DNA from 3 places in the Stenotrophomonas sp. PS02297 genome. Region 1 is predicted to be linked to each of the others. Evidence: riboswitches for the same ligand, from Rfam matches in the RefSeq annotation. Region 1 holds a riboswitch; each other region holds the start of a gene.
What was found. A riboswitch is a leader RNA that binds a small molecule or an ion and turns the genes downstream of it on or off. The one in region 1 is predicted to bind cobalamin.
Positions count from the first base shown of each region.

Region 2: it holds a riboswitch for cobalamin, as region 1 does, so the genes downstream of both, btuB (TonB-dependent vitamin B12 receptor) here and QMX80_RS04490 (5-methyltetrahydropteroyltriglutamate--homocysteine S-methyltransferase) in region 1, are expected to answer to the same signal.
Region 3: it holds a riboswitch for cobalamin, as region 1 does, so the genes downstream of both, QMX80_RS04380 (CoA-acylating methylmalonate-semialdehyde dehydrogenase) here and QMX80_RS04490 (5-methyltetrahydropteroyltriglutamate--homocysteine S-methyltransferase) in region 1, are expected to answer to the same signal.

Region 1 covers NZ_JASCOS010000011.1:5,999-15,500, forward strand. Annotated here, with positions in the region: gene QMX80_RS04455 (hypothetical protein) at 125-412, shown strand; gene QMX80_RS04460 (M90 family metallopeptidase) at 379-1,182, shown strand; gene QMX80_RS04465 (ATP-binding protein) at 1,271-2,695, opposite strand; gene QMX80_RS04470 (response regulator transcription factor) at 2,720-3,403, opposite strand; gene QMX80_RS04475 (hypothetical protein) at 3,474-3,842, opposite strand; gene dusA (tRNA dihydrouridine(20/20a) synthase DusA) at 4,027-5,031, opposite strand; gene QMX80_RS04485 (SMR family transporter) at 5,192-5,524, shown strand; cobalamin riboswitch at 5,606-5,833, shown strand; partial or broken gene QMX80_RS04490 (5-methyltetrahydropteroyltriglutamate--homocysteine S-methyltransferase) at 5,887-6,357, shown strand; gene QMX80_RS04495 (MgtC/SapB family protein) at 6,394-7,086, opposite strand; gene pncA (bifunctional nicotinamidase/pyrazinamidase) at 7,223-7,846, shown strand; gene purU (formyltetrahydrofolate deformylase) at 7,981-8,832, opposite strand; gene QMX80_RS04510 (NADH:flavin oxidoreductase/NADH oxidase) at 8,929-9,502, opposite strand, start outside.
Region 2 covers NZ_JASCOS010000079.1:4,719-14,220, forward strand. Annotated here, with positions in the region: gene QMX80_RS13715 (EF-hand domain-containing protein) at 1-336, opposite strand, end outside; gene QMX80_RS13720 (DUF4198 domain-containing protein) at 363-1,160, opposite strand; gene queD (6-carboxytetrahydropterin synthase QueD) at 1,694-2,050, shown strand; gene QMX80_RS13730 (phasin family protein) at 2,142-2,510, shown strand; gene QMX80_RS13735 (GAF domain-containing protein) at 2,944-3,426, shown strand; partial or broken gene QMX80_RS13740 (TfoX/Sxy family protein) at 3,423-3,671, shown strand; gene cobS (adenosylcobinamide-GDP ribazoletransferase) at 3,831-4,574, opposite strand; gene QMX80_RS13750 (histidine phosphatase family protein) at 4,571-5,173, opposite strand; gene cobT (nicotinate-nucleotide--dimethylbenzimidazole phosphoribosyltransferase) at 5,170-6,240, opposite strand; cobalamin riboswitch at 6,374-6,616, shown strand; gene btuB (TonB-dependent vitamin B12 receptor) at 6,729-8,585, shown strand; gene gph (phosphoglycolate phosphatase) at 9,054-9,502, opposite strand, start outside.
Region 3 covers NZ_JASCOS010000010.1:46,764-56,265, forward strand. Annotated here, with positions in the region: gene QMX80_RS04345 (methylenetetrahydrofolate reductase) at 1-275, shown strand, start outside; gene QMX80_RS04350 (hypothetical protein) at 397-651, opposite strand; gene QMX80_RS04355 (epoxyqueuosine reductase QueH) at 692-1,351, opposite strand; gene mmsB (3-hydroxyisobutyrate dehydrogenase) at 1,348-2,238, opposite strand; gene QMX80_RS04365 (enoyl-CoA hydratase/isomerase family protein) at 2,252-3,436, opposite strand; gene QMX80_RS04370 (enoyl-CoA hydratase) at 3,421-4,233, opposite strand; gene QMX80_RS04375 (acyl-CoA dehydrogenase family protein) at 4,230-5,402, opposite strand; gene QMX80_RS04380 (CoA-acylating methylmalonate-semialdehyde dehydrogenase) at 5,414-6,928, opposite strand; cobalamin riboswitch at 7,064-7,267, opposite strand; gene QMX80_RS04385 (hypothetical protein) at 7,595-8,722, shown strand; gene QMX80_RS04390 (AAA domain-containing protein) at 9,118-9,502, shown strand, end outside.

The sequences.
Region 1 (9,502 bases):
GATCTTCTGATCGCAACAGATCGGCCGATTATGCGTGAAGGCGCCCGGGCCGCCCATGGGGCTTTCCAATCCGGCCGGAAAAGCAGGCTAGAATCGGGAGCTCAACCGCCCCCGGATGTCGACGATGCGCCGTACCGCCCATTGCCTGATCCTGCTGCTGGCCCCCGTGGCCGGGCATGCCGCGGAGGCTATCGACACCCCGGCCCGCAATGGCTGCACCTATGCGCCGGGCGAAGTGGAACGCGTGGCGGTTCCCGCCGCGTCGGTGAACCTGGCCAACGCCGCTCCCCCGTCCCAGCCCAAGCACGCCATACCGGCGCCGCAGCAGGCCGGCGGCGGCGGCGACGAGGAGATCATCCCGCGGCTGCGCGCACCGAAGTGGCACCGGCTCCTGCCCGGTATGTTCCGCTGATCCAGTCGTTGCTGCGCCGCTGGCGGCGCAAACCCCCTCCCGTGGAAGAAGCGCTCTGGCAGGACACCTGCCAGGCATGCCCGTGGCTGCAAGCCCTGGACGCCGACCGCCAGGAGCGGCTGCGCGGGCTGGCGGCGCATTTCCTGCAACGCAAGACCATCACCCCGGTGGCCGGGCTGGAACTGGATGAAGGCCAGCGCCTGCTGCTGGCCGCGCTGTGCTGCCTGCCGCTGCTGGAATTCGGGCAGGAAGGCCTGCAGGGCTGGTCCGAACTGGTGGTTTATCCGGATGCGTTCCGGGTGCGCCGCAACCACATGGACGCGGCCGGCGTACTGCACGAATGGGACGACGAGCTGATCGGCGAGGCCTGGGACAGCGGTCCGCTGCTGCTGTCGTGGGCCGACGTGCAGGCCGACATCGCCGACCCGTGGTCCGGGTTCTGCGTGGCCGTGCACGAAATGGCGCACAAGATCGATGTACTGGACGGCGCGCTCGACGGCACGCCGCCGCTGCCGCGCGACTGGCAACGGCAATGGGCCCGCGATTTCCAGCGCAGCTACGACGCCTTCTGCGCGCAGGTGGACGCCGGCCGCGACACCGCGATCGATCCCTACGCGGCCGAAGCGCCGGAGGAGTTCTTCGCCGTTACCACCGAATACCACTTCTCCGCCCCGCAGCTGCTGGAACGGGAAATGCCGGAGGTGGCCGGACACCTGCGCCGTTTCTACGGGCCTTCGCCGTTCGCCGCGCTGCCGCCAGAACGCCGGTAGGAGCGGCTTCAGTCGCGAACGGCGGCATTCCCGGCAGAACCCATTGGCGGCTGAAGCCGCTCCTGCGGGCGGCCGGCCGGTCGCCGGATCACAACCCCGGCGGCAAGGTCACTTCAAAACGCGCGCCGCCCAGTTCGGGCGACCGCTTGACCTGCAGTTCGCCGCGATAGTCCTTGATCAGGTCCTGCACGATCGACAGGCCGATGCCATGGCCCTGCACGCGCTCGTCGCCGCGCACGCCGCGCTGCAGGACCTTGGCGATGTTCTCCTCGGCGATGCCGGGGCCGTCGTCGTCCACCGCCAGCACCAGGCCGGCGCGTCGCCCCGGTGCGCAGGGAATCGAGCGCGCGGTCAGCAGCACGCGGCGCCTGGCCCACTTGAAGGCGTTTTCCAGCAGGTTGCCCATCAGCTCCTGCAGGTCGCCCGGCTCGCCGTAGAAGTTGACGCCCGGCTCCAGCTCGAACTCGCACAGCACGCCCTTGCTGGCGTAGATCTTCTCCAGCCCCGGCACGATGTCCTCGGCGGTGGCCTCGATCGGCACCGGCGCGGAGAACAGCTTGTGCCCGGACGAAGCCGCGCGCGCCAGCTGGTAGGACACCAGGTTGTTCATGCGCTGCAGCTGCACGTCCAGTTCCTCGCGCAGCGCGCTGTCGCCGGCGCCGCTGTCCAGCTGCGTGCGCAGCACCGCGATCGGCGTCTTCAGGCTGTGCGCGAGATCGGCCAGGGTATTGCGCTGGCGTTCGAGGTTCTCGCGCTCGCTCTCGATGAAGGCGTTGATGCTGTCGGTCAGCGGTTCCAGCTCGCGCGGGTGCATCTCGCTCATGCGCTCGCGCTCGCCGCGCTGCACGCGGGTCAGTTCGTTGATCACGCGCTTGAGCGGGCGCAGGCTCCACTGCAGCACCAGAGTCTGCAGCAGCAGCAGGATCAGGCCGGTCACGCCCAGCCAGAACCACACCGCGCTGCGGAACACGCGCAGCTGCTTGCCCAGCGCGCGCGAGTCCTCGAGCACGTAGATGGTGTAGGGGAATTCGGTCTCGGGCGTGCCGTCGCCGCCCCATACCAGGCCCATGCCGTAGCGGTAGACCTCGCCGGGCGTCCCGTCGATCTGGGTGATCGGCAGCGGGCCTTCGAAGGTTTCCTCGCGCGGCTCGAGCATGCGCGCGCTGACGTCGGGCAGGATCGGCCCCTCGGCGGACATGGAGTTGCCGGAATGGCCCGGCATCACCACCTGCAGGTACAGGCCGCTGCCGGGCACGTCGAAGCGCGGATCCGGCGGTTGTTCGCGGATGTAGAGCGAGCGGTCGCGGGTGAAGTCGATGCCGGCCGCGTAGGAGGTGGCGTAGTTCTTCAGCCGCTCGGAGAGATTGGCGCGGGCGGTGCCGGCGAAGGCCGCGTCCAGCGCGTAGCCGGCCAGCGCGAGGAAGGCCACCAGGCCCACCGAGGCGGCCAGCAGCTGGCGCGCCTGCAACGAACGCGGCCGCCAGCGCCGGAAAAACCACAGACGGCCGTAGATCATGTCCGTACCGCGCGCGGCGGATCAGCCCTCGTTGCGCGGGATGGCGAAGCGGTAGCCGCGGCCGCGCACGGTTTCGATCGGCTTGAGCTCGCCGTCCGGGTCCAGCTTCTTGCGCAGGCGGCCGATGAACACTTCCAGCACGTTGGAATCGCGGTCGAAGTCCTGCTGGTAGATGTGCTCGGTCAGGTCGGCCTTGGAGACCAGTTCGCCGGCATGCATCATCAGGTACTCGAGCACCTTGTACTCGTAGCTGGTCAGGTCGACATTGCTGCCGGCCACGCTGACCGTCTGCGCGGCCAGGTCCAGCGCGACCGGGCCGCATTCCAGGGTCGGCTTGGACCAGCCGGCGGCGCGGCGCAGCAGCGCGTTGACGCGGGCCAGCAGCTCCTCGACATGGAACGGCTTGACCAGGTAATCGTCGGCGCCCTGCTTCAGGCCCTCGACCTTGTCCTGCCAGCTCGAACGCGCGGTCAGGATCAGCACCGGGAACTTCTTGCCCTCGTCGCGCAGTGCCTTGATCAGCTCCATGCCCGACATCTTGGGCAGGCCCAGATCGATGATGCCGACGTCGAACGGCACCTCGCGGCCCATGTACAGGCCTTCCTCGCCATCCTGCGCAGCGTCGACGGCAAAGCCTTCGCGCTTGAGCCGGGCTGCCAGGGTCTCGCGCAGCGGGGCTTCGTCTTCGACCAGAAGGATACGCATGAACTCTCCCTAGTTGCTTGGCCGGCCATCACCGGCATGTGTGTGCGGATTGCGGGACGACTATCGCTGTTCAGGGGTTATCGCCGCGTGGTGGCTGCTCGACCTGCCGGGGCGCCCGCGGCGCGCGCGGCGGCGGCGGCGCGTCGTCCATGTAACGCACGCGGCCGCGCTCATCCATGTATTTGACGCGGTTGATGTCGCGGCCATCGTAAGGCACCCGCTCGGCGCCCAGGATGCGCCCGCCGGTCTCGCGCTGGACGCGCCGTACCGCATCGGAAAGCGATCCCACGTTGTCCTGCATGCGCGGCCGCGGCACTTCCCGCTCGCCGCGCGCCGGCTCCTGCCGGATGTCCTGCGCCCAGGCTCCCGCCATCGGCGAACCGGCCGCGAAAGCGGCGGCAACGGCGAGGACCAGAATGTGACGCGGAGCCGGAAGCATGGGGTGATCCTATCGAACTGCGACGGTTCGTTCAAAATCCGTGAAAACGGGTCCTCGGCGGGATTCGCGTGACCCTCACGAAATCGAGGCAAATTCTTGATTTTTAGGGGTGAATCCGATCTGAACTCTCCCCGCCCGCGGCCCGCTTCGTTCAGCTACATGAGCAAAATGAATGGGGCCGAGCTCAGGCCGCGTGCGCCGCCTGCTCCCGGGTGACCTGCACGGCCTGCTCGACCAGCGACCAGTCCGCGCCGGGACGATGGGCGCCTTCGCTCAGCACCTTGCGGAAGCCGCGGCCGCCCGGCTGGCCGTGGTACAGCCCGAGCAGATGCCGGGTGATGTGCTTGAGCGCCAGCCCCTCCTGCAGGCGGGCCTCGACATAGGGGCGCATCCGTTCCAGCAGCTCCTCGCGGCTGCGCAGCGGGGCACCGGTCTGCGCCGCTTCCAGCGCATGCAGCACGTAGGGGTCGTGGTAGGCGGCACGGCCAAGCATCACCCCATCGACGTGGGCCATCTGCGCCTGCGCCGCTTCCACCGTGGCCAGGCCGCCGTTGAGCACCACCGGCAGCGCCGGGCGCACGGCCTTGAGCCGGTAAGCCCAGTCGTAGCGCAGTGGCGGGATCTCGCGGTTCTCCTTGGGCGACAGGCCTTTCAGCCAGGCGTTGCGCGCGTGTACGACGACCATCGCCGCGCCGGCCTGTACCTGGCGGTCGACGAAGGCGGCGAAGGCGGCGTAGTCGTCGTCATCGTCCACCCCCAGCCGGCACTTCACCGTGACCGGGATGTCCACCGCCGAAGCCATCGCCGCCACGCACTCGCCCACCAGTTCCGGCTCGCGCATCAGGCAGGCGCCGAAACGGCCGGCCTGCACGCGGTCGGACGGGCAGCCGCAGTTGAGGTTGACCTCGTCGTAGCCCCAGTCGGCGGCGATGCGCGCGGCCTGCGCCAGCAATGCCGGGTCGCTGCCGCCCAGCTGCAGCGCGAGCGGATGCTCGCTGGCGTCGAAACCCAGCAGCCGCCGGCGGTCGCCATGGATCACCGCGTTGGCGTGCACCATCTCGGTATAGAGCCGCGCACCCGGCGCGAGGATGCGGTGGAACACCCGGCAATGGGTGTCCGTCCAGTCCATCATCGGGGCGACGGACAGGCGCAGGGAGGCGGCATGGCGCGAGTCGTGGTTCGGCTGCAAAACGGATTCTTCCGGGCGTGGCATCGGCTTCGCCTGCGGCCGGAGGGCGGCACAGGGATGCCAAGGGTAAACGAAGCGCCTGAACAGGGCCGCTCCCGGGCCGGTGCAGGCGGGCAGGCGTGGCGAGGCACGCGGCGCCGTGGCAGGCGAAAATAGGCCCATGAACGCCTATGTCCTGCTCGCCTGCGCCATCGTCCTGGAAGTCATCGCCACCTCCCTGCTCAAGGCCTCCGACGGCATGAGCCGGCTGTGGCCGACACTGGGCTCGCTGGCCGGCTACGGCCTGTGCTTCTGGCTGCTGTCGATGGTGATGAAGTCGGTCCCCACCGGCATCGCCTATGCGATCTGGTCCGGAGTGGGCATCGTGCTGATCTCGCTGATAGGCCTGGTCGTGTTCAGGCAGAAACTGGATCTGCCGGCCCTGCTCGGCATCGCCCTGATCTGCGCCGGCGTGGTGGTCATCAACGTGTTCTCGCGCGCGACCGTGCACTGAGCCGCGGCATCCCCCTTCGCCTTCCGGATCCATGCCGCGGCGCGGCTTGACCGCCGCTGCGCACCTGCCTGTCGTGAGCGCGCCGATTTCACCCGTCTCTTTATTCGAATAAAGGAATGGAATTAAACGGTAGTCCGGTGAAGCGCGCCCGCAAGGCCCGCCACTCCGGAGCTGCCCCGCAGCGGTGAATGGAAACGACCGCCGTCACCGGGCACTGGGCCCAACGCCCGGGAAGCGACGGCCACCAGGCGGACGCAGCCGCGTCCATGTCCATCAGCCCGAATACCGGCCTGGGCTGGAGGCGCGTCGCCTCCTGTTTCGACCTGGCGTCTCCGCGGGGAGGCGGCCGGAACCGTCCGCGCATCCAGATCGACGAACCGGCGTTGCGCGAGGGCCTGCCGTTGCGCAAGGCGCAGCGGCGGCCGTATCGGGCGTGGGCGGCGGAGGCCTTCCGCATCGCCGCCAGCGGCGTGGCCGACGCCACCCGGATCCATACCTACATGCGCTACGCGCAGTTCAACGACATCATAGATTCGGCGGCGGCGCTGGGTGCGGACGTGATCCCGATCGAGACCTCGCGCTCGCGCATGGAGCTGCTCGATGCGTTCGCGCGCTTCGACTCTCCCAACCAGGCCGGGCCAGGCATGTACGACATCCATTCCCCGCGCATACCCGAGCGCACCGAGAGGGTCGAGCTGCTGCGCAGGGTCGCCGGGGTACTGCCGGCGGAAAAGCCGTGGGTGAACCCGGACTGCGGCCTGAAGACCCGCGCCGCGCTGGAGGCGATGCTGGAAGCGGCGCAGGTGCTGCGCGGTGAACTCTCCGCGGCCTGATGGACGCCACGGAGGCCCGGCGCCGGGCCCCCGCGGTCAGCCGACGGCCAGCCCCGGCAGTTCCACCGACACCACGCCTTCGACGCGGCCCAGCTGCTCGGCCTTGGCCAGCATCTGTTCGCGCGGCAGCGGCGGGTCGCAGTCGATGTCGACGATGTCGTTGTCCTGCTCGCGCGGGCGCAGGGTGATACGCTTCACCGGCAGGCCGGCGTCGCTGGCCGCCGTTTCGACCCGGGCCAGCGGCGTGCCCAGCGCCACGCGCAGGCGCAGCCGGCCGCTGCGCGCGCGGCGGCGCAGATAGCGCTGCTCCAGCGGCTTGAGCAGCGCCAGGATCGCCCACAGCAGCGCCGTGGCCATGATCGCCGCCGCGTACAGGCCGGAGCCCGCGGCCAGGCCGACCGAGGCCACCGCCCACAACCCCGCCGCCGTGGTCAGGCCACGGATCACCTGCTCGCGCTGCAGGAACAGGATGGTGCCGGCGCCGAGGAAGCCGACGCCGCTGACCACCTGCGCGGCGATGCGCGAGGGATCAAGCTGGACGTTGGGATGCCCCAGCACGTCGAAGAAGCCGAACGCGGACACGATGATCGCCAACGCGGAACCCACGCACACGAGCATGTGCGTACGCAGGCCCGCCGCCCACTCCAGGCGCCCGCGGTTGATGCCGATCACCGCGCCGAGCAGGGCCGCCAGCAGCAGCCGCAGGCCGAGTTCCCACCACTGGATCATTGCCGCCTCCCCATCGCTTGCCGTTGCCGCAGTGTAGGCCGTCGCGCGCGCCGTGCCGCATCGCGTCGTGAACGCTCCGGACCGGCACCGGACGGCGCGGCGTTACACTCCAGGGCTCCCCGCACCGGAACCTGCGATGTACGGCAATGACACAGCCCTGCTGGTGATCGACCTGCAACCCGATTTCATGCCCGGCGGCGCGCTGCCCTGCCACCAGGGCGATGCCATCGTGCCGGGCATCGCCGCGCTGCTGGCGCAGCGCCGCTACGCCACCGTCGTTGCCACGCAGGACTGGCACCCGGCCGACCATGCCTCGTTCGCCAGCCGGCACGCGGGTCGCAGGCCGTTCGAATCGATCGAACTGCATGGCCATGCGCAGACGCTGTGGCCGGACCATTGCGTGCAGGGCAGCGCGGGCGCGGCGCTGCACCCGCAGGTGGACTGGAGCAGCGCCGACCTGATCCTGCGCAAAGGCACTGACCGGCAGGTGGATTCGTACAGCGCGTTCCGCGAGAACTTCGGTCCGCAGGGCGACCGCCCGGCGACCGGTCTGGCCGGCTGGCTGCACGAGCGCGGCATCGCCGAGGTGCACGTGTGCGGGCTGGCGCGCGACTACTGCGTGCTGTGGAGCGCGCAGGACGCGGCCATCAGCGGCTTCCGCGTGCGCTTCCTGTGGGAACTGACCCGGCCGGTGTCGGCCGACAACGATGAAACCACGCGCATCGCGCTGGTCGAGGCGGGGATAGAAATAGAGAAGTGAGAAAAAGCGGAAGCGCTGCCCTTGCTTGACGTTTCCGCGTGCGAAAAACGATGCCGGGCTCGCTTCCGTTTCTCATTTCTCATTTCTCGTTTCTCGTTTCTCGTTTCCCGCTCCTCTTCACCCGCTCCTGCGGCTCAGCGGAACACCACCGTGCGGTGGCCGTTGAGCAGGATGCGGTGCTCGACATGGCGCCGCACCGCGCGGGCCAGCACCAGTGATTCGGTATCGCTGCCCAGCCGCACCAGGTCGCGCGGCGTCATGGCGTGGTCCACGCGGGCCACGTCCTGCTCGATGATCGGGCCCTCGTCCAGGTCGCTGGTGACGTAGTGCGCGGTGGCGCCGATGATCTTGACCCCGCGCGCGTGCGCCTGGTGGTAGGGCTGGGCGCCCTTGAAGCTGGGCAGGAAGCTGTGGTGGATGTTGATCGCGCGCCCGGCCAATGCCTGGCACAGCTGCGGCGAGAGGATCTGCATGTAGCGCGCCAGCACCACCAGGTCGATGTTTTCGCGTTCGACCAGATCCAGGATCTGCCGCTCCTGTTGCGCGCGGTTTTCCGCGTCCACCGGCAGGTGCTGGAACGGCACGCCATAGGAACCGGCCAGCGCGGCGAAGTCGCCGTGGTTGGAGGCCACTGCGGCGATGTCCACCTTCAGCTGCCGGCTGTGGGCGCGGAACAACAGGTCGTTGAGGCAATGGCCCTGCTTGCTGACCAGCACCAGCAGGCGCGCGCGGCGGCGGGCGTCGTGCAGTTGCCAGTCCATCGCGAACTCCGTGCCAAGCCGCCGCAGGCGCTCGCGCACGGCGGGCTCCTCGCCGGCCGCGGCCATGTCGAAGTGCACGCGCAGGAAGAAGCGGCCGCTCTCCTCGTCGCCGAACTGCTGGGCGTCGAGGATGTTGCAGCCGGCCTCGAACAGCAGGCCGGAAACGCGGTAGACGATGCCGGTACGGTCCGGGCAGGAAAGCGTGAGGATGTAGTCGGGGCGCATCGCGGAAGTCTAGCGACGCACGAAATTTTCCGGGGAAACCTTTGCCGCCACGACGGCCGCAGGAGCGGCTCCAGCCGCCCCTGCGGATGTGCTGGGCTACTGGAACAGCTCGCGCAGGCCGTGCGGCTGGCAGCGCAGGTACTGCGGCGCGGCGTGCACCTGGGCGCCGAGTTCCGCGGCCGCATGCCACGGCCAGCGCGGGTCGTAGAGGATGCCGCGGGCGATGCCGATGGCATCGGCATGGCCTTCGGCCAGGATCGTTTCGGCCTGCCGGGGCGCGGTGATCAGGCCCACCGCGATCACCGGCGTGGCGACCTGCGCCTTGATCGCGCCGGCCAGCGATACCTGGTAGCCCGGACCCACTGGAATCTGCTGCCGCGGGTCCAGCCCGCCGCTGGAGACGTGGATGAAGTCGCTGCCGCGCGCCTCCAGCGCCTTGGCGACAGCAATGCTCTGGGCCACATCCCAACCGCCCTCCACCCAGTCGGTGGCGGAAATGCGCACGCCCACCGCGACGCTGGCCGGCACCGCCGCACGTACCGCATCGAACACGCGCAGCAGCAGGCGCATGCGGTTCTCCAGTGCGCCGCCGTATTCGTCTTCGCGCCGGTTGCTCAGCGGCGACAGGAACTGGTGCAACAGGTAGCCATGCGCGGCATGGATCTCGATC
Region 2 (9,502 bases), on a different contig from region 1:
GGCATCGAGCGCGTCGAAGCGGGTGCGGGTCTGCGCGACATGGCCGGCGCGCGCCTTCTCCAGCCGGGCGTCCAGGCGGGCCAGGTATTCGTTGACGTATTCGTCCTCATCGACCGCGCCATCCCGGTTCTCGTCGGTCTGCGCATAGCGCTGCTGGCGGAACGCGAGGAACTGCTCCCGGCTGACGCTGCCGGTGCCGGCCTCATCGAACTGCTCCAGGAAAGCAGCCACGGACGGCGCGAGCACCGGGCCAGGTGTTGCCGGACGCTGCGCCTGGGCATGGGAAACGAAGGGGATCGCCAGCAGCAGCGGGGCGACGGAAAGGAACTTGCGCATGGGTGTCTCCGGGAAACGACGACGCCTCACGGCGTCAGTACATGGAAGGTGAGCGTGTAGCTGTTGCTGTACTCGGGCACCGGGGCTCCTGCCGGCGCGGGGCTGCGATGGCGGGCCAGTGCGAGGAAGGTGCCGGCCTGCGCCAACTTCAGCCGCACGTGGCCGGCGGCATCGCTCTCCACGGTTTCCAGCGCCGGCTTGCGGTCGGACGTCCACACCGCCTCGGTCACTTCGATCTTCTGCGCGGGCAACGGCCTGCCGTCGTACTGCACGACGAATTCGAAGTCCTCGCCGACATACAGGTCGCTCGGATGGGTGACCGGAACGAACTCCAGCCCCTTGCCGCGCGGCGCCAAGGCGGCACGATCGGGCGCACCGACGCTCACGTAGGCTTCGGCCAGCGTCAATGACTGGAAGTTGGAGATCACCTTGGCGCCCGCCGGGATCCTCGTCGCCGGGTCGCGGCTGCTTTCCCGCTTGCCGCCGATCTCCCAGGTGCGGAACAGCGCGCCGAGCCGCGGTCCGGTACTGAAACGATAGGTGCCCTTGCCCGCATCCAGCCGCTGCTCCGCCACCGTGCGGGTACGCAGGCGTTGCACCGTTTCCAGCGCGCGGGTCCTGCCGGTTGGATCGGTCACCACGAACTCGCTGTCGTCGAACGCGGCTTCAGGCACGAAGAAAGCTTCGGCGAAAGCCGCGTCGAGGCTGACCGTACTGCCCTCGCGGGCGTCGAAACTGGCGGGGGCGAGGAAGGGGGTGTGTGCCGGTGCCGCCGCCGGCAGGGCGGTCGCCGCCAGCAGCAGGGCCAACGAATGGATTCTCATGAACAGGTCCCGATGAACGGGGCACATTCACCCCGGCTTCACCATTCTATTTTATTGAGAATCATTTGCAAATAGGAATTCTTGCCAAACACCTGTTGCCAACTCCGCTCCGATGCCGGTACCCGCGTCCGCCGCCCCTGCCGTGCGCATCTCGCGCAATCCATGGCTGAACCGGGTTGCGGGCTGCCGATACACGCCTACGTACAGGCCACGCGCACTGCCACACGTCCGCGAAGGCATCAGCGCAAGGCCCCTTTTTGCTCTGAAACGCGGCATTCGATACCCGTGCATCGTGGCGCCTGTCCCGGCAACCAGGACCGCGGCCGGATCGAACGTTGGCTCACGGCCCGGTCGCGCCGACCACACGCCGCGGCGGTGCGGTACAGCCACGATCGCAGTGCCCGGTGGATCAGGCGCAATCGCGTCTGCGCATGCGCGCATGACCAGGCACCAAAGCCGCCTTCCTTCATCATCGATGAGCGGCGTGCTCGGCCACAAAGGGATTTCCCGTCCCCGCCAGTACAATCGCCGCCATGGACATCTTCAAAGATTTCACCCTCGAGGCCGCCCATCGGCTGCCCAACGTCCCGCCAGGCCACAAGTGCGCGCGCCTGCATGGCCACTCGTTCCGCGTGCGCCTGCAAGTGAGCGGCGAACCGGGCGCCGAGTCAGGCTGGGTGATGGATTTCGGCGACATCAAGGCGGCCTTCCAGCCGCTCTATGAGCAGCTCGACCATCACTATCTCAACGACATCGCCGGGCTGGAAAACCCGACCAGCGAGCGCCTGGCGATATGGATCTGGGACCGGCTCAAGCCGGGGTTGCCGCAATTGAGCGCGGTGACCGTGCACGAGACCTGCACCTCCGGCTGCCGCTACCGCGGCACCTGACCTGAACGATCCCCGGCAACCGCAGGCGCCGGGCTTCCGCACCGCCACGCTGGACGATATGCTGCGCCGCAACAAATGACGGAGCACGGCCATGGCCGCCCGGTTCGACGACGGTTTCAGCGACTACACACGGCAGTTCGCGGCACTGGCCAATCGCGCCAACCGGCTGGCACTTGAGAACGCGGAAAGCGCGGTCGGCGTGCAGTTGCGCACCTTCGAGCGCAATGCCACCGCCACCGCCGGCTTTCTCGGCGAACTGGCGCATCCCGGCCCGCAGGCGGACCTGCCGTCGCTGCTGCCCAAGGGCCTGCAGGTGGCGCAGGAGAACCTGCAGCGGCTGGCTTCGGCCGGGCAGGAAATCGCCGGCCTGGGCCTGAAGACCGGGCAGGCGCTGGCCGAACTGGCGCAGCAACCGCTCCAGGGCAGAACCGCCAGGCGCCCACGCGCCAAGGCCAGCTGACCTACCCGCTCAACAGCGCGCGGAACCCCCTCCCCCGCGCCCTGTCCGGACCCGGCAACGATCTCTCTCCCGTTGCCGGGTCTTTTTTGTTCCGCCCTTCCTCGCACCCCGTCCAGCAATCGACAAGCGATGTCCAGAACCGCTCCGTGCGGCCTTCTGGCTCCTCGCCGACCACCTGAAAAACATGCCCGCCCTGTTGTAGAGCGGAGCAACGCCCCGCTGGAGCTCTCCCGGCAAAGCCCCGCCGGGCGCTGCCCGGCACTACGGAGCACCGGGCCCTCCCGCGCCCGTGGATCCGGCCATGGCCTCGGCATCCTGCGATGTCATCGACGCACGATCCCGGGATCCACGCCCTGCGCTCCCTCGCTGCACACAGGCCGGCAGCCGGGCCCCGCGGAAACAATCGCGCTCGGGCAGCGGTTAGACTCTGCTGATGTTCAGTTCCACCACGCTCACCGGCAGCAAGCCGGAACAGTACGCCCAGCTGCTGGCCCAGGCCCGCGCGCTCGTCCATGGCGAAACCGACCGCATCGCCAACGCCGCCAACCTGTCGGCGCTGGTGTATCACGCGCTGCCGCAGCTCAACTGGGTGGGTTTCTACTTCTTCGACGGCACCGAACTGGTGGTCGGCCCGTTCCAGGGCCTGCCGGCCTGCGTGCGCATTCCGCTGCACAAGGGCGTGTGCGGTGCGGCGGCCAGCACCCGCCAGACCCAGCGCGTGGAAGACGTGGATGCCTTCCCGGGCCACATCGCCTGCGACTCGGCCTCGCGCTCGGAACTGGTGGTGCCGCTGGTCCATGACGGCGCGCTGGTGGGTGTGTTCGACCTGGACAGCCCCGTCACCTCGCGCTTCGATGCCGACGACCAGGCGGGGCTGGAAGCCATCGCCCGGGTCTTCGTCGAGGCGCTGGCATGAGCGCGTTGAAGCTGCGCAACATCGGCCCGAAGAGTGCGGCGTGGCTGCGCCAGGTCGGGCTGCGCAGTGCCGAGGACCTGGCCGCGGTCGGCGCGGTCGGCGCCTTCGTCAAGGTGCGCCGCGCCGGCTTCAAGCCCAGCCTCAACCTGCTCTATTCGCTGGAAGGCGCGCTGGTCGGCTGCCATTGGCAGGAGGTGCCGGAGGCGCGGCGCCAGCAGTTGGTCGCCGAGTACGAAGTCGCTGCAGGCGGGCTGCCGACCGCGCGCGCCGGGCAGATGGCCGGGCCGGTGCGCGAGACTCACATGCAGTCGCCCGACGCGGGCGATCACGACAGCGGCGACGAGGTCGGCGAAATCCGCTTCGGCGAGGATTGAATCCCCCTGCCTGCCGGGCAAGCCCGGCAGCTACGGCAAGGGCAGTGCGACGCCGCCCAGCAGCACCAGCGCCAGCAGCAGCAGGCTTTCGGTGACCTCGACGCTGGCGCCGAGACAATCGCCGGAAATGCCGCCCAACCGGCGCCGCCAATATGCCGCGACCAGCGGCACCAGCCCCAGCGCGAGCAGCAGCGGCCAGGCGACGAAAGCGGTGACCGCCGCCAGCAGCAGCGCCCACAGCCACATCGAGCGCAGGCTCAGCTGCCAGGAAAAGCGCTCGGCCATGCCCGCGCCATGCAGCGACGGCAGCAGGCGGCTCCACCACAGCGTGCCCCAGCGCGCCCACGCAGGCACCAGTACGATGCCGAACCACAGCGGGCTGGCGGCGAGCTCGGTCAGCAGCACGAACTTGAGCAGCAGCTGCATCACCAGCGTGACCACGCCGAACACGCCCATGTGCGGGTCCTTGAGCACCTCGAGGAAGCGCTGCGGATCGCGGTGCGCGGCGCCGAAGGCATCGGCCACGTCGCCCAGCCCGTCCAGGTGCAGCGCGCCGGTCGCCCACACCCACAGCAGCAGGGTGAGCACGCCGGCCAGCCACGGCCGGTCGCCAAGCAGGTACAGCGGCGCAGCCAGCAGCACGCCGATGATCGCGCCCACCAAGGGGTAGTACACCGCCGCGCGGCTCAGGTCGTCGTCGCGGAAATCCCTGACCTGCGGCGTCGGCAGCCGGGTCAGGAACTGGATCGCCAGGATCAGGCGGCGCACGCTCACGGCTGGCACAGCTCCAGCAGCTCGCCCCACAGCTGGCCATCCCCGCCGCGCTCCACGCGCAGGCGCACGCGGGTGCCGTAGTCGATGCGCATCGCCCACAACGCGGCCAGCGGCATGCCGCACACGCGCGACACCGCCAGCCGCAGTACGCCGGCATGGCTGACCACGAGCACCGGTCCGGCGCCCTCGTCTTCGTCCTCGTCCTCGTCCTCGTCGAGCAGCCGCCGCAGCTGCGCATCGATGCGCGCCTCGAACTGCCGCCAGCTCTCGCCGTTGGGCGGCACCACCGCGTGCGGCGCGTCGTAGAGTCCAGCCAGCAGCTCGGCCGGGATCTCGTCGTAATGGCAGCCATCCCAGTCGCCGAAATCCAGTTCGGCCCAGTCCGGGTGGATCTCGCAGAACAGGTCGCGGCCGGCGACCAGCGCGGTGGCGGTATCCAGCGCACGGCGCCGCGGCGAGGCGATCACCCGGCTCCATTGGCCATCGCCATGGCAGCGCAGCAGCGCATCCATGGCCCCGTCGAGCAGCGGCGGATCGGTGCGGCCATCCAGATGGCCCTGGCGGCCGGTGGAGGCATGGCGCATCAGGTCCAGGATCATGGCGCGGCGCTCTGCCCGGCGATGGCGGCCTCGGCGAAGGTCGCCATGCCGTTGTGCAGCGCGCAGGCCAGGCGCAGCAGCGGCAGCGCCAGCGCGGCACCGGAACCTTCGCCCAGGCGCAGGTCCAACTGCAGCAGGGGGTCGGCCTGCAGGGCCGCCAGTACCCGCGCATGCCCGCGCTCGGCGGAACGATGCGAGAACAGCAGCCATGGCCGCAGCGAGGGGTTGATGCGCACCGCGGCCAGCGCCGCGGCCGAGACGATGAAACCATCCACCAGCACCGGAACGCCGCGCTGGGCGACGGCGATCATGGCCGCGGCCAGCGCGGCGATCTCCAATCCGCCGACGCGGCGCAGGGCTTCGCGGCCGGGGTCGGCAGCGGCGGCGATCGCTTCGCCGTGCAGGGCCAATGCGCGTGCGGTCACGGCCTGCTTGTGAGCGATGCGCGCCGCATCCAGGCCGGTGCCCGCACCCACCAGGTCCGCCAGGGGCAATGGCCCGAGTACCGCCGCCAGCGCGCTGGCCGAGGTGGTGTTGCCGATGCCCATCTCGCCGAGCAGCAGCAGGTCCGCGCCGTCGCCGCAAGCGGCTTCGACCGCGCGCCGGCCGGCGTCGAAAACCGCATCGAGGTCGGCCGGCGCCATCGCCGGACCGGCGCTGAAATCGTCGGTGCCACGGCGCGGCTTGTCGCAGGTCACGCCGGCGAGCGGCGCGTCGGCCAGGCTGCCCACGTCCCAGACATGCAGCGGCAACCCCAGTTCGCGCGACAGCACGGCGATGGCGGCACCACCTGCGGCGAAGTTGCGCAGCATCTGCACCGTCACTTCCGCCGGATACGCCGATACGCCCTGCACGGCGACGCCATGGTCGCCGGCGAACACCAGCACCGGCACCCGCGCGGCCTGCGGCTGCTCGCGTCCCTGCAGCGCAGCCAGCTCGATGGCGAGGGTTTCCAGGCGCCCCAGCGCGCCTTCCGGTTTGGTCAGTTGCCGCTGGCGGGCGATGGCATGCTGCCGGTGCGCCTGCGAAGGCGCCGGGCAGGGCCGGGTGAACCATGCTTCTGTCACGTGTGTTCCGATACTGCATTGCAATCGCGCATTGTAGGGCGCGGGCCGCTTCCACGATGTGCCGCACAGGGCGCCAATCCGGCGCTGCCCACCCGCCACCGGCTGCGCCGGGCGGCGACGCGGGCGATGGCATAGAATGCGCGCACTTTCGGGTGACTGGCCGGGCTCGCTCCGGCCGGTTGAAACGGGAAGCCGGTGCCGCGCACGCCAGGGATGCCCCTGGCCGCGCCATTCCGGCGCTGCCCCCGCAACGGTAAGCAGGACAAGGACAGGCATACCGCCACTGTGCATCGATCGCACGGGAAGGCGCCTGGACGGAAGCGCCGACGCGCTTCGCCTGCGAGCCCGGAGACCGGCCCGGAAGCCGACTGGTTGCGATGCGGAGGGCATGGCGGCGGCAGTGACGCCGTGCGCGCGCTCCGTCGTCCCCTTCTCCTGGCAGCCCCCACCGTCCGTCCGCGCGGGAGCGCGCGGGTCCAGGAGTTCCCATGAAACTGCCGTACCACACCCTTTCCCTCGCCCTGGCGCTCGCGCTGCCGGGCATCGCCGCCGCCGAGCAGGCGCCCACCGAACTGGACGACGTGATCGTCACCGCCACCCGCACGCCGGTGTCCATCGCCGACAGCGTGGTGCCGGTGCAGGTGATCGACCGCGAGCAGATCGACCGCAGCCAGGCCGGCTCGGTGCTGGACCTGCTGCGCGGCCGCGCCGGCCTGGATTTCGCCAACCAGGGCGGCGCCGGCAAGCTCACCTCGCTGTTCATGCGCGGCACCGCCTCCAACCAGGTGCTGGTGCTGGTCGACGGCGTGCGCATCGGCGCGGCCACCAGCGGCATGCCGGCGCTGCAGGACCTGCCCATCGACCAGATCGAGCGCGTCGAGATCGTGCGCGGGCCGCGTTCGAGCCTGTACGGCTCCGAGGCGATCGGCGGCGTGATCCAGATCTTCACCCGCAGCGCGGGCAAGGGGCTGCAGCAGAACCTGGCGCTGACCGCCGGCAGCCACAACCTGCGCCAGGCCAGCGCCGGCTTCAGCAACCGTGGCGAACGCGGCTGGGTTTCGGCGCAGGGCGCCTGGCAGAAGACCGACGGCATCAACGCCTGCAACGGCTCGGCCGCGCTGTTCCAGGGCTGCTACGTCGACGAACCCGATCGCGACGGCTACCGCAACGCATCGCTCAACCTGCGCGGCGGTTATGCGCTGGCCGAAACCCTGAGCGTGGAAGGCCACGTGCTCGATGCCAGCAGCCGCAACGAATACGACGGCAGCATCTACAGCGGCAACGAGGCCGAAAACCACCAGCAGGTGTATGGCGGCAAGCTGCTGTGGACGCCCGGCGAGGCGTTCCGCCTGTCCGCGCAGGTCGGCCGCAACAACGACCAGGCCGACAGCTACTTCGCCGACGCCGGCAAGCGCACGTTCGTTTCCACCTTCGACACGCGCCGCGACACCGCCAGCGTGCAGGGCGACGTCCTGTTCGCCGAGGGCCAGCAGCTGACCGCCGGTGCCGACTGGCAGAAGGACGAGGTCACCGGCACCACGGCCTATGCGATCGACAGCCGCGACAACACCGGCGTCTTCGCCGAGTACCAGGGCCGCTTCGGCGCGCACTCGCTGCAGGCCAGCGTGCGCAACGACGACAACGAGCAGTTCGGCAACCACACCACCGGCAGCCTCGGCTACGGCTTCGCCTTCGGCAACGGCCTGCGCCTGACCGCCAGCGCCGGCACCGGTTTCAAGGCGCCGACCTTCAACGACCTGTACTACCCGTGGTCGAGCAACCCGGAACTGAAGCCGGAAGAATCCAAGAGCGTCAACGTCGGCATCGCGCAGTACGCCGACGGCTGGAACTGGACGTTCAACGCCTATGAAACCCGCATCGACCAGCTGATCGCGCTGGACAGCACCTACACGCCGTACAACATCGCCAAGGCACGCATCCGCGGCGCCGAGCTGACCGGCTTCGTGTCGCTGACCGGTTTCGACATCAATGCCCAGGCCAGCTTCACCGACCCGCGCGACCACACCAACGGTGCGACCAGCTACGACAACTGGCTGCCGCGCCGTGCCCGTACCAGCGGCCGCCTGGACGTGGACCGCGGCTTCGGCCCGCTGCGCGTGGGCGTGACCGCCACCGGCACCGGCCACCGCTTCGACAACGCAGCCAACAGCATGCGCCTGGCCGGCTACGGCACCGTCGATCTGCGCGTGGAATACGCCATCAACGAGGCATGGAGCCTGCAGGCCAGGGCGGCCAACGTGTTCGACCGCGAGTACGAAACCGTGGCCTGGTACAACCAGCCCGGCCGCGAGTACCAGCTGACCCTGCGCTACCGCTCGCGCTGAGCCGGCCTGGACGGTTGAGTTCCTCCCGACGCCCCGGCCTGCCAGCCGGGGCGTTGTTTCATGCGGCGCCGGGCAGCGCACCACCGCCACTCCCGCCTCGCCCCGCCGGACCCTGCCCAGGGCTGCGATGGGGCAGTTCGCATAAGGCTCCGGTCATCCCCCGTATCCGGCCCCGGCAGGGGCCCATGCCGTATCGCCCCCGCCCGCATCCCATGGCTCCGGCGGCGATGGATGAAACGGCCGGTCAGCGGGACGGCGACTGGCGGACAAACTGGAGCTGGGGCACGCGGCCGCGGCCATCGGAAAGCAGCGGTTGCAGCGGGAAGCCGGCATGGAGACAGATGTCAGGCGACGGCCGAAGACACGCGGTTGCCGGCGACAGCGCACGGCGCCGGACCGCATGCGGCAGAGGTATCCCCTGCGTAACCTATGGAATTCACCGCCATCGGGCGGAGATGCGTTCCGCGTTCAGATGCAAGCGGCGAGCTGCCGCAGATCGTCGATCACCGCGACCGCATCGGCAGCCTCCAGATCAAGATCGCGCGGATAGCCATAGCGCACCAGCACGATGGGCATGCCGGCCGCGTTCGCCGCGCCCAGGTCGGTGGCCGAATCACCGACCATCAGGCAATGCGCCGGCGCCTGCCCCAGCAGCTGTGCCGCATGCAGCAGCGGCTCGGCGGCCGGCTTGCGCTGCGGCAGCGTGTCGCCGCCGATGATGTACGCGAAGTGCCCGGCGATCCCCAGGTGATCGAGCAGCGGCGGCACCAGCGCCGAGGGCTTGTTGGTGCAGATCGCCATCGGCAGGCCGCGCGCCTGCAACTGTTGCAGCGCTTCGACCACGCCCCCGTACAGGCGCGGGCTGCGCAGCAGGCAGTCACGGTAGTGGCGCATGAAGGTGGGCATCACCTCGTCCA
Region 3 (9,502 bases), on a different contig from region 1:
TGGGCGTGCCAGGTCCTGCAGGTGTGGCGGTGCTGTTGCGTTACGCGGCCATGTGCGGTGTCAGTGCAAGCGCATCGATCTGGTCCAAGTACGGTATCTCGATCGGCAAGCTGCTTGGCACGGCCGGGCCGGATCTGTTTGTCGATCGCCTGGCCAATGGCCTGACGGAAGCGCACGGAAAGGTGAACCTGCATTTCTTTCCGTTCGGAGGCATCGCCCAGTCCGTGGAATGGGCGGAGAACTACCGCGCTCGCAGCCACCTCGGGCACGCATGATGTGCCGAGCGGGGCATCTTCACCTTCCCGCAGTGTTCCCCAAAGCAATGGCCGGTATGTCCGCATGAGCGTGCTTTGCACAAGGACGGGCAGGGGCAACCAGCGGTTGCCCAATTTCGATTCATCCCCGGCCAGGCCGTGCCGCCCGCTTGACGATTCGAGGCGCGATATCGTGCCCCGGGTGGAGCGCCCTGGCCAGAACCAGGGCTTCGTGTCGGTTGCTCGCGCGGACGGGTTCGATGAAAGCCAGTTCCTCGGCAGGCAGGATGGTTTCAACACCGGATTGGCGCTGATGTCGTTCCTGTTTCAGAAAGTCGCGGAACAGCGCCTCTTTGCCCCGGTACACCACCGTGACCAGGTAGGTGGGCTTTGCCATCAGCTCCGTACCGGCAACGGTAGTGGGGCGCCGCGCAGGATCATCCTTCCGTGTCCTGTGCGCCGTAGAACTTTACCCCGAGTCGGATCTTGTCGCGGCCCTGGTCGCGGCGGTGGCGGTTGCTGTCGCGCAACGAATAGACGCAGCCGCAGTACTCCTGCTGGTAGAAGTTCTCGCGTTTGCTGATCTCGATCATGCGAGAACTGCCGCCGCCTTTGCGCCAGTTGTAGTCCCAGTAGAGCAGGCCTTGGTAAGGCGCGGCCGCGCGATGCCCGCAGTCGTTGATCTGCGCCATGTTCTTCCAGCGCGAGATGCCCAGCGAACTGGTCATCACCCGGAAGCCATGCTCGTGCGCGTACAGCGCGCTGCGCTCGAAGCGCATGTCGAAGCACATGGTGCAGCGGATGCCGCGCTCGGGCTCGTTCTCCATGCCCTTGGCGCGGGCGAACCAGTTGTCGGTGTCGTAGTCGGCATCGACGAACGGCACGCCGTGCTTCTGCGCGAAGCGGATGTTCTCCTGCTTGCGTAGCTCGTATTCCTTGAGCGGGTGGATGTTGGGGTTGTAGAAGAAGATCGTGTAGTCGATGCCCGATTCCACGAACGCTTCCATCAGCTCGCCCGAGCATGGCGCGCAGCAGGAATGCAGCAGCAGCTTGTCGCCGCCGCCGGGAAGCACCAATTTCTCGCGGGTGGCGTTCATGCGTTTTTCGCCACCAGCTTGACCACGCTGGAGAAATCCAGCCCACCGTTGCCTTGCCGGCTGTTCATCGCGTACAGGTTGCGCGCCAGCTCGCCCAGCGGGATCGACGCGCCCGTGCCCATCGCCGCCTCGGCGGCCAGTCCGAGGTCCTTGAGCATCAGGTCGTTGCCGAAGCCGCCGCTGTAGCCGCGCGAGGCAGGTGCGTTCTCCAGCACGCCGGGCCATGGGTTGCAGACCTCGGTGGCCCAGCTGCGGCTGGTGCTGACCGCCATCATCTGCGACAGCGCCCTGGCGTCCAGCCCGTGCGCCACACCCAGCGCGATGGCCTCGCCGGTGGCCGCCATGATCACGCCCAGCGCCATGTTGTTGCACAGCTTGGCGACCTGTCCCGCACCGGCGTCGCCCATGTGGAAGATGTTCTTGCCCATCGCCGACAGCACGGGATGCGCGCGTTCGAGCGCCTCGGCGCTGCCGCCGACGATGAAGTTCAGGGTGCCGACCGCCGCGCCGGCGGTGCCGCCGGAGACCGGCGCGTCGATCATGGCCAGGCCGTGCGCGGCGGCGGCCTCGGCGACCTTGCGCGCGGAAGCCGGGGCAATGGTGCTGCAGTCGATGACCAGCGCGCCGGCGGGAATCGCCGCCAGCAGGCCGGCGTCGCCGAGGTACAGCCCTTCGACGTGGCGGCTGGCCGGCAGCATCGAGATTACGATCTCGGCGTCAACCACCGCCTCGATGGCGCCGGACGCCGCGCTGGCGCCGGCAGCGACGGCGGCATCCACCGCGGCAGGCGCAAGGTCGAACACGCGCAGCACGTGGCCGGCCTTGAGCAGGTTGGCGGCCATCGGCCCGCCCATGTTGCCGAGACCGATGAAGGCGATGCGGGACATAAGGGGTTCTCCGTCAGCGGCCGAGGTCGGCCAGTGGATGGGCGTCGGCCGGCCACGGCGCGGCGAAGAACGCCTGCGCCCAGCCTGCCGTGGCGGCGGCCAGCGTCGCCGGCTGCCAGCGTGGGGTGCGGTCCTTGTCGATCAGCAGGGCGCGGATGCCCTCGGCGAAATCGCCGTGCGCGGCGCAGTGCAGGGCGACGACGCATTCGAGGCGGAACACCGCCGCCAGCGATAGCGTGGCGGCGCGCTGCTGCAGCTCGTAACCCAGCCGCGCCGAGCCGGGCGATCCTGCGGCCAGCGTGGCCTGCGCGTTGTGCAGCCACGGGTCTTCGCCGGCATCGATTGCGGCGATGGCGTCGACGATGGCTTCCAGCGCGCCGTGAGCGCAGGCGGCGGCGATGGTCTGCGCATGGCGCTGCAACGGTCCAGGCGCGGACGGCTGCGCGAAGCGGGCGAGCAGGACCTCGAGCTGCGCGCATGCGCCGTCGAGCGTCCACGCTTCGGCGGCCAGCGTGTCGAACACCTCGGCGCGCCGCGCCTCCGGCACGAACACGTCGGCCATGCCGGCGTGGATGGCATCGCCGGCATCCAGCGGCGCGCCGGTCAGGGCCAGGAACAGGCCGGCGCGCTGCGGCACGCGATGCAGCAGCCAGCTACCGCCCACGTCCGGAAACAGGCCGACGGTGATTTCCGGGAAGGCCAGCTTCGAGCGCTCGCTGACCACGCGATGGCTGGCTCCCGACATCAGGCCGATGCCGCCGCCCATCACGATGCCATGGCCCCAGCACAGCACCGGCTTGGGATAGGTATGGATGCGGTGGTCGAGGCGGTATTCGGTCGCGAAGAAGGCTTCGGCGTGCGGGTTGCCGCGGGGGTCGGCAAAGGCATCGCCTTCCCAGCGATCGCGCTGCTGGTGCTCGCGCATGCCGCGGTACAGGCCGTGCAGGTCACCGCCTGCGCAGAAGGCTTTTTCGCCCGCGCCCTGCAGGACGACCAGTGCGATGCCGTCGTCGCCGGCCCATTGCACCAGCTGCGCGTCCAGCAGTCGCACCATTTCCAGGGACAGGCCGTTGAGCGTCTTCGGCGCGTTCAGGGTGGCGATGCCGAGGCGCATGCCGTTGCCGGTGGGGCGCTCCTCGAACAGCACGCACGGTTCGGAAGCCGGTGCCTCGGCGGTGGCGTTCATGCGTTCTTCCATTGCGGGGCGCGCTTGTCGAGGAAAGCGTTGACGCCTTCGGCCTGGTCGGCGCGATCGAACAGGTCGACGAAGGCCTCGCGCTCGGATACCAGCGCGGTGGCGTGGTGTTGCGTGCGGGTGGCCTGCACCAGGCGCTTGCACGCGGCCACGCTGCTGGGGCTCTGTTTCCCGGCCTGCTTCGCCCAGGCCAGCGCACGCGCCTTCGCTTCGCCCCTGGGAGTCACGTCCTCCACCAGTCCGATCCGCAGGGCGGTGGCGGCGTCGATGCGCTCGCCCAGCAGGATCATCCGCTTGGCCCAGCCCTCGCCGACCAGGCGCGGCAGGTTCTGGGTGCCGCCGGCGCAGGGCAGCAGGCCGACCGTGGCTTCGGGCAGCGCCATCTGCGCCTGTTCCTCGGCGATGCGCAGGTCGCAGGCCAGCGCGCATTCCAGCCCGCCGCCCATCGCGTAGCCATTGATCGCGGCGATCGACACGCCGCGGAACGCGGCCAGCGTCTCGAACGCCTCGCCGAAGCGGCGCGCGGCCTCGCGTGCCAGCGCCTTGTCGCCGTCGGCGAACTGCTTGAGGTCCGCCCCGGCGGAGAAGAACTTTTCGCCTTCGCCGGTGACGACCAGCGCGTAGATGTCGCGGTCCTCGTCCAGCGCCTTGACCAGGTCGCGCAGCGCCGCCAGGCTGTGCACCGTCCAGGTATTGGCCGGCGGGTTGTACTGGGTGACGACGGCGGTGTGGCCGTCGATCTCCAGTTTCAATCCCGCCCATTCGCGGCTGCGGTAGTGCTTGATGACGTCGGTGCTCATCGCAATTCCTCTTCGGTGTCCAGCAGGTGGCGCGCAACGATCACGCGCATGATTTCGTTGGTGCCTTCCAGGATCTGATGCACGCGGCAGTCGCGCAGCAGGCGTTCGATGGGGTATTCGCGGATGTAGCCGTAGCCGCCATGCAGTTGCAGGGCGTCGTTGCAGATCGCAAAGCCGGCATCGGTGGCGAAGCGCTTGGCCATCGCGCACCAGACGGTGGCATCGCGGGTATGCGCATCGAGCTTGCTTGCCGCCGTATGCACCATCTGCCGCGCGGCGACCAGCTGCGTCGCCATGTCGGCCAGCTTGAACTGCAGCGCCTGGAACTCGGCGAGCCGCTTGCCGAACTGGCGGCGCTCGCCCAGGTAGCGGCGCGCGGCGTCCAGTGCGCCCTGCGCCGCACCCAGCGAGCAGGCGGCGATGTTGAGGCGGCCGCCGTCCAGCCCTTTCATCGCGATCCTGAAGCCTTCGCCTTCCTCACCCAGGAGGTTGGCCGCCGGAACGCGCACGTTCTCGAACGTGATGCCGCGCGTGGGCTGGCTGTTCCAGCCGAGTTTTTCTTCCTTGCGCCCGTAGGCGATGCCGGGGGAATCGGCGGGCACCGCGAAGGCGCTGATGCCGCGCGCGCCTTCGCCGCCAGTACGCGCCATCACCACCAGCATGTCGGTCGCGCCGGCGCCGGAGATGAAGGCCTTGCTGCCATCCAGCACGTAGTCGTCGCCGTCGCGCACGGCACGGGTCTTCAGCGAGGCCGCGTCGGAGCCGGCGCCCGGTTCGGTCAGGCAGTACGAAGCCAGCTTCGCGCCGCTCGCCAGTGCCGCGCCCCAGATGCCGCGCAGGGCAGGGCGAGCGTGTGCGGTCAGCATCCACGTCGCCATGTTGTGGATGCTGATGTAGGCAGCGGTGGACGGATCGACCGTTGCCAGTTCCTCGAACACGATGGCCGCGTCCAGCCGGGTCAGCCCGCTGCCGCCGGCGGCTTCGTCCGTGTAAAGCCCACAGAAGCCCAATTCGCCGGCCTTGGCGATGGCTTCGCGCGGGAAGAGGCCATCGGCATCCCAGCGTGCCGCGTGCGGGGCCAGCTCGGCCAGCGCGAAATCGCGCGCGGCCTCGCGGAATGCGAGCTGCTCTTCGCCCAGTCCGGGCGGCCGTGCGGCGTGCAGGTTCATGACGGCGGCCATCACTTCAGGTTGATCGTGGTGTTGACGCCGTGGCCGGCGGTCTCGTCGTCGAACCAGCGCGCCGTCACCGTCTTGGTCTGGGTGTAGAAGGTGACGACCTGCTTGCCGTAGGGGCCGAGGTCGCCGAGCTTGGACGCGCGCGAGCCGGTGAACGAGAACATCGGCAGCGGCACCGGGATGGGTAGGTTGATGCCGACCTGGCCGACGTCGATCTCCTCCTGGAACCTGCGCGCCGCCGCACCGCTCTGGGTGAACACGGCGGTGCCGTTGCCGTTGGGGTTGGCATTGACCAGCGCGATGGCGTCGTCCAGCGTGTCCGCCTCGAGGATCACCAGCACCGGGCCGAAGATTTCCTCGTCGTAGATGCGCATGCCGGGTTTCACGCTGGAGAAGATCGTCGGGCCGACGAAGTTGCCATTCTCGTAACCGCTCACGTTCGGCTTGCGGCCGTCGAGTTCGAGCGTTGCGCCCTGTTCGATGCCGGAGGCGATCAGCGCCTCGATGCGCTCGCGCGCGGCGCAGGAAATCACCGGGCCGACGTCGGTACCGGGTTCGGTGCCGGCGTTGACCTTCAGCGTCCTGACCTTGGTGACGAGCCCGGGAATCCAGCTGCGCGCCTCGCCCACCAGCACCACCGTCGAGGCCGCCATGCAGCGCTGGCCGGCCGCGCCGAACGCGGCGCCGGCCAGCGCGTTGAGGGTCTGCTCCTTGTTGGCGTCGGGCAGGATGACCGCGTGGTTCTTCGCGCCCATCATGCACTGCACGCGCTTGCCGGCCAGCGAGGCGCGGTTGTAGACGTGGGTGCCGACCCTGGTCGAGCCGACGAACGACACCGCCTTGATGTCCGGGTGGTCGCAGATCGCGTTGACCACGTCCTCGCCGCCGTGGACGACGTTGAGCACGCCCTTCGGCAGGCCGGCTTCCAGCGCCAGTTCCACCAGCCGCATCGTCACCATCGGGTCCTGCTCCGACGGCTTGAGCACGAAGGTATTGCCGGTGGCGATCGCCATCGGGAACATCCACAGCGGGATCATCGCCGGGAAGTTGAACGGGGTGATGCCGGCGCACACGCCCAGCGGCTGCAGCAGGGTGTAGGTGTCCACGCCAGTGGCGACGTTGTTGGCCAGCTCTCCCAGTTGCAGGTTGCCGATGGCGGCGGCGTGCTCGACCACTTCCAGGCCGCGGAACACGTCGCCCTCGGCATCGGGCAGGGTCTTGCCCTGCTCGGCGGTGAGGATGGCGGCCAGCTCACCCATGTGCTCGCGGATCAGCTGCTGGTACTTCAGGAAGATGCGCGCGCGGGTGCCGATGGGCGTCCTGCGCCAGCGCTTGAAGGCCTCCTTCGCCGCGGCGACGGCGGCATCGACCTCGCCGGCGGTGGCGAATGGCACCCGCGCCAGCACGTCCTGCGTCGCCGGGTTGACCACGTCGCGCCACTGCGTGCTGCCGGACTCGACGAACTCGCCATCGATCAGCAGCTTGACCGTCGCGGCGCTGGCCGCAACACGATGCATCTCATTCATTTGCCTGTCTCCGAATCGCACACCCGCGAAGGAAGGCGGGGTGGAGGACAGGACAAGATGACGGGCGCGCAAGGCGGCTCCATCAGCTCGCCGAGTCGCCCACCGCAACGCCCGAGAGGGATGCCTTTCCAGACATCCCGCACAGGCCGGTCTCCGGGCTTGCGAGCGATGCGTCGCGCATCAATCCGACACCTTCCCGCGCTGCGCGCAGTGGTCGTCCGTCGGGCTTTCTCGCCTACCGTTGCGGGGGCAGCGCCGGCATCGGACCGGCTTCCCGTTTCACCCTGCGCAACGTGACGGCGGCAGGACACCTGTGATGCGGCGGAGTGTAGGAGTTGGTCTCAAATGAAAGCAAGTTGCGGTGCGCAACGGGTTAGCGATTTTCTCTCTGTCATATAGAGCCCAGTGACAGTTAAGGAATGCGTGACTAGTCATTCAGGGCTTGAGATGCGTGCAGGGGGAGGAGATTAGGGATGTTTATCGGGGGTGGAAGGCATCTCCGTTGCCGACTAAAAGTATCGTGATATCCTCTCATCCGACATCCGTCGCCATGATTTGCTCATAATCATGTTCGCTATTCGAGCGAGGACGTGCTCTTTCAAGAAAATCTAGCGATTTTAGTCGCGTTATTTGAGCAAGATATGCGAGGAAAAATAGATGGATCAAGCGCTAATGGCTCTGATTCGCAAGGATTCAGAGGCTAGGTTTCAGAAATTTAAAATAGACCATGAGGTCTTCATTGTGGCTTTTAATCACAAGCCTCTCCTTTCCCTTGGTCTCAAGAGAGGGCGGGATATGGATGAGGCTTTTGCAACGACGGTAAAAAAAATGCGATCTGACCGAGATATCTTCTCGGATGTAAACTACCTAAAGGGGAGGCTTCCCTTGACCAATCCCGATTTCGGGAAAATCTTTTGGTATCTTGTGCTGGCGCTAACCATGAAGGGCCAAGCAAAGAGGGAGGCAATTGAACAAAATGTACGGCAAAGCCTTGAGGCTCTATTTGAGCCGTTCGGACTCGAGTTTGCGGTTGCATCAACCCTGATCGATCCGGATATCGTGGATGTACACATCGCACGTTACGAGATGCCGCACTGGGTTCGGACTCCCGCATCCGCACCGGCGAGTGACCGACCTAAGACACGGCGCAAGTCCCGTCAGCCGTCAGATTTCCCTAAAGAGCTCGACTTCACAACAAGCTCAATGAAAGTGGTGACTTTCCTTGAGAAGCTCTCCAAAGGGGCAAATCTCATCTGTAACCCCCTGTCCATCGCGGACTTCACTCTAGAAAGTAACCGCCACTATAAATACTGGCGGACAGAATGGCTTGGCATAAAGGCCTATCTCAGTTGGCTGGGGTACTCCGACGAAGACACCATTGAACTCGGATTCGAAATCGACCGTCTGGATGCTCGAGTTCGCCGGGAGAACAAGCCAGATATTCTGATCGAAGTCACACAGGCTCTACCAAAAAACGCTCACCTTGTAAGGCACGCGATAGTCAGGCACGGAAGGCTACCTCCTGACTTTAGGCTGCGGACCCTCCATCAAAAGGGAGTCGATGCCTTCCCCGACCCAATAATCAACGCTATCGCCGACAAGCATGAGAAGGTCTATCCGATAGGAACGACTCTTTTGGTGACCGTTCTAGGTGAATATACAGGCGAAGACGATGCGGTTATTAATGCCTGGATAGAAGAGGTGCGGTTGCGCATCCAGATCGGCAAGTTCTCCGCCATCTATCTAGTTGAAATTGCCCGCTCCCGGATCTTCAAAATATTCTAGGCAGTTTTTCTAATTAGTCTTTAGAACGCCGGAATCCTTCCGATTCGTCGACGTGAGCGCAGGACGACGGGACGATCAGGAAGATTTATCGGGGGTAAGGAGGGGGGGGCTCGCAACACCACGCGGCCATCGACACGCCGCATCCAACACTAGGCTGCAGCTAGATCCTGATCGAGTATGCCTGGAAGCGACCGAGCCGCTGGATCCTGATAGAAGTGCATGCAAGGCCTGGAGGCCTCGCGTAATCGTGATCGGTGATGCTAAACGCTGCCGTGCTTGGTTCGAGTGAGGCGTGCCGCAGGCACAGCGGTGGCAGCAACGCTTTTCCCATAATGGCTGCGACTTAGCTAAGATGACTGAGTAAATAACGGAATATATGCACAGGGGCAGGGGCAATGAAAATCGTGAACTGCGGTCGCGGCGTCCACCAACGCGAAGTTGACGGGCTCGAGAAGTTGCGCGGGCTTCCCGATAGTTGGGTCGCGTTCACCAACTTGGATCTCGCGCTTCCGGGCAAGGGGCTGCGGGAGATCGACCTGATCATGGTGCTCGATGATCGTGTGTTGCTGGTAGACCTCAAGGACTGGAGGGGCCCGATCAGCAGTCGCGATGCTAGTTGGTTCAACGGCACTAAGGACTGTGGAAGATCGCCAGTACAGAAACTGGGCGAGCACACGCGCGCAGTATCAACCTTACTGAAAGCGTTCTTGACGGAACAAACTCGGAAGGAAGGTCTGACGGCGAAGCTGCCTGTCCCCTTGGTGGACGCTTCCGTGGTGC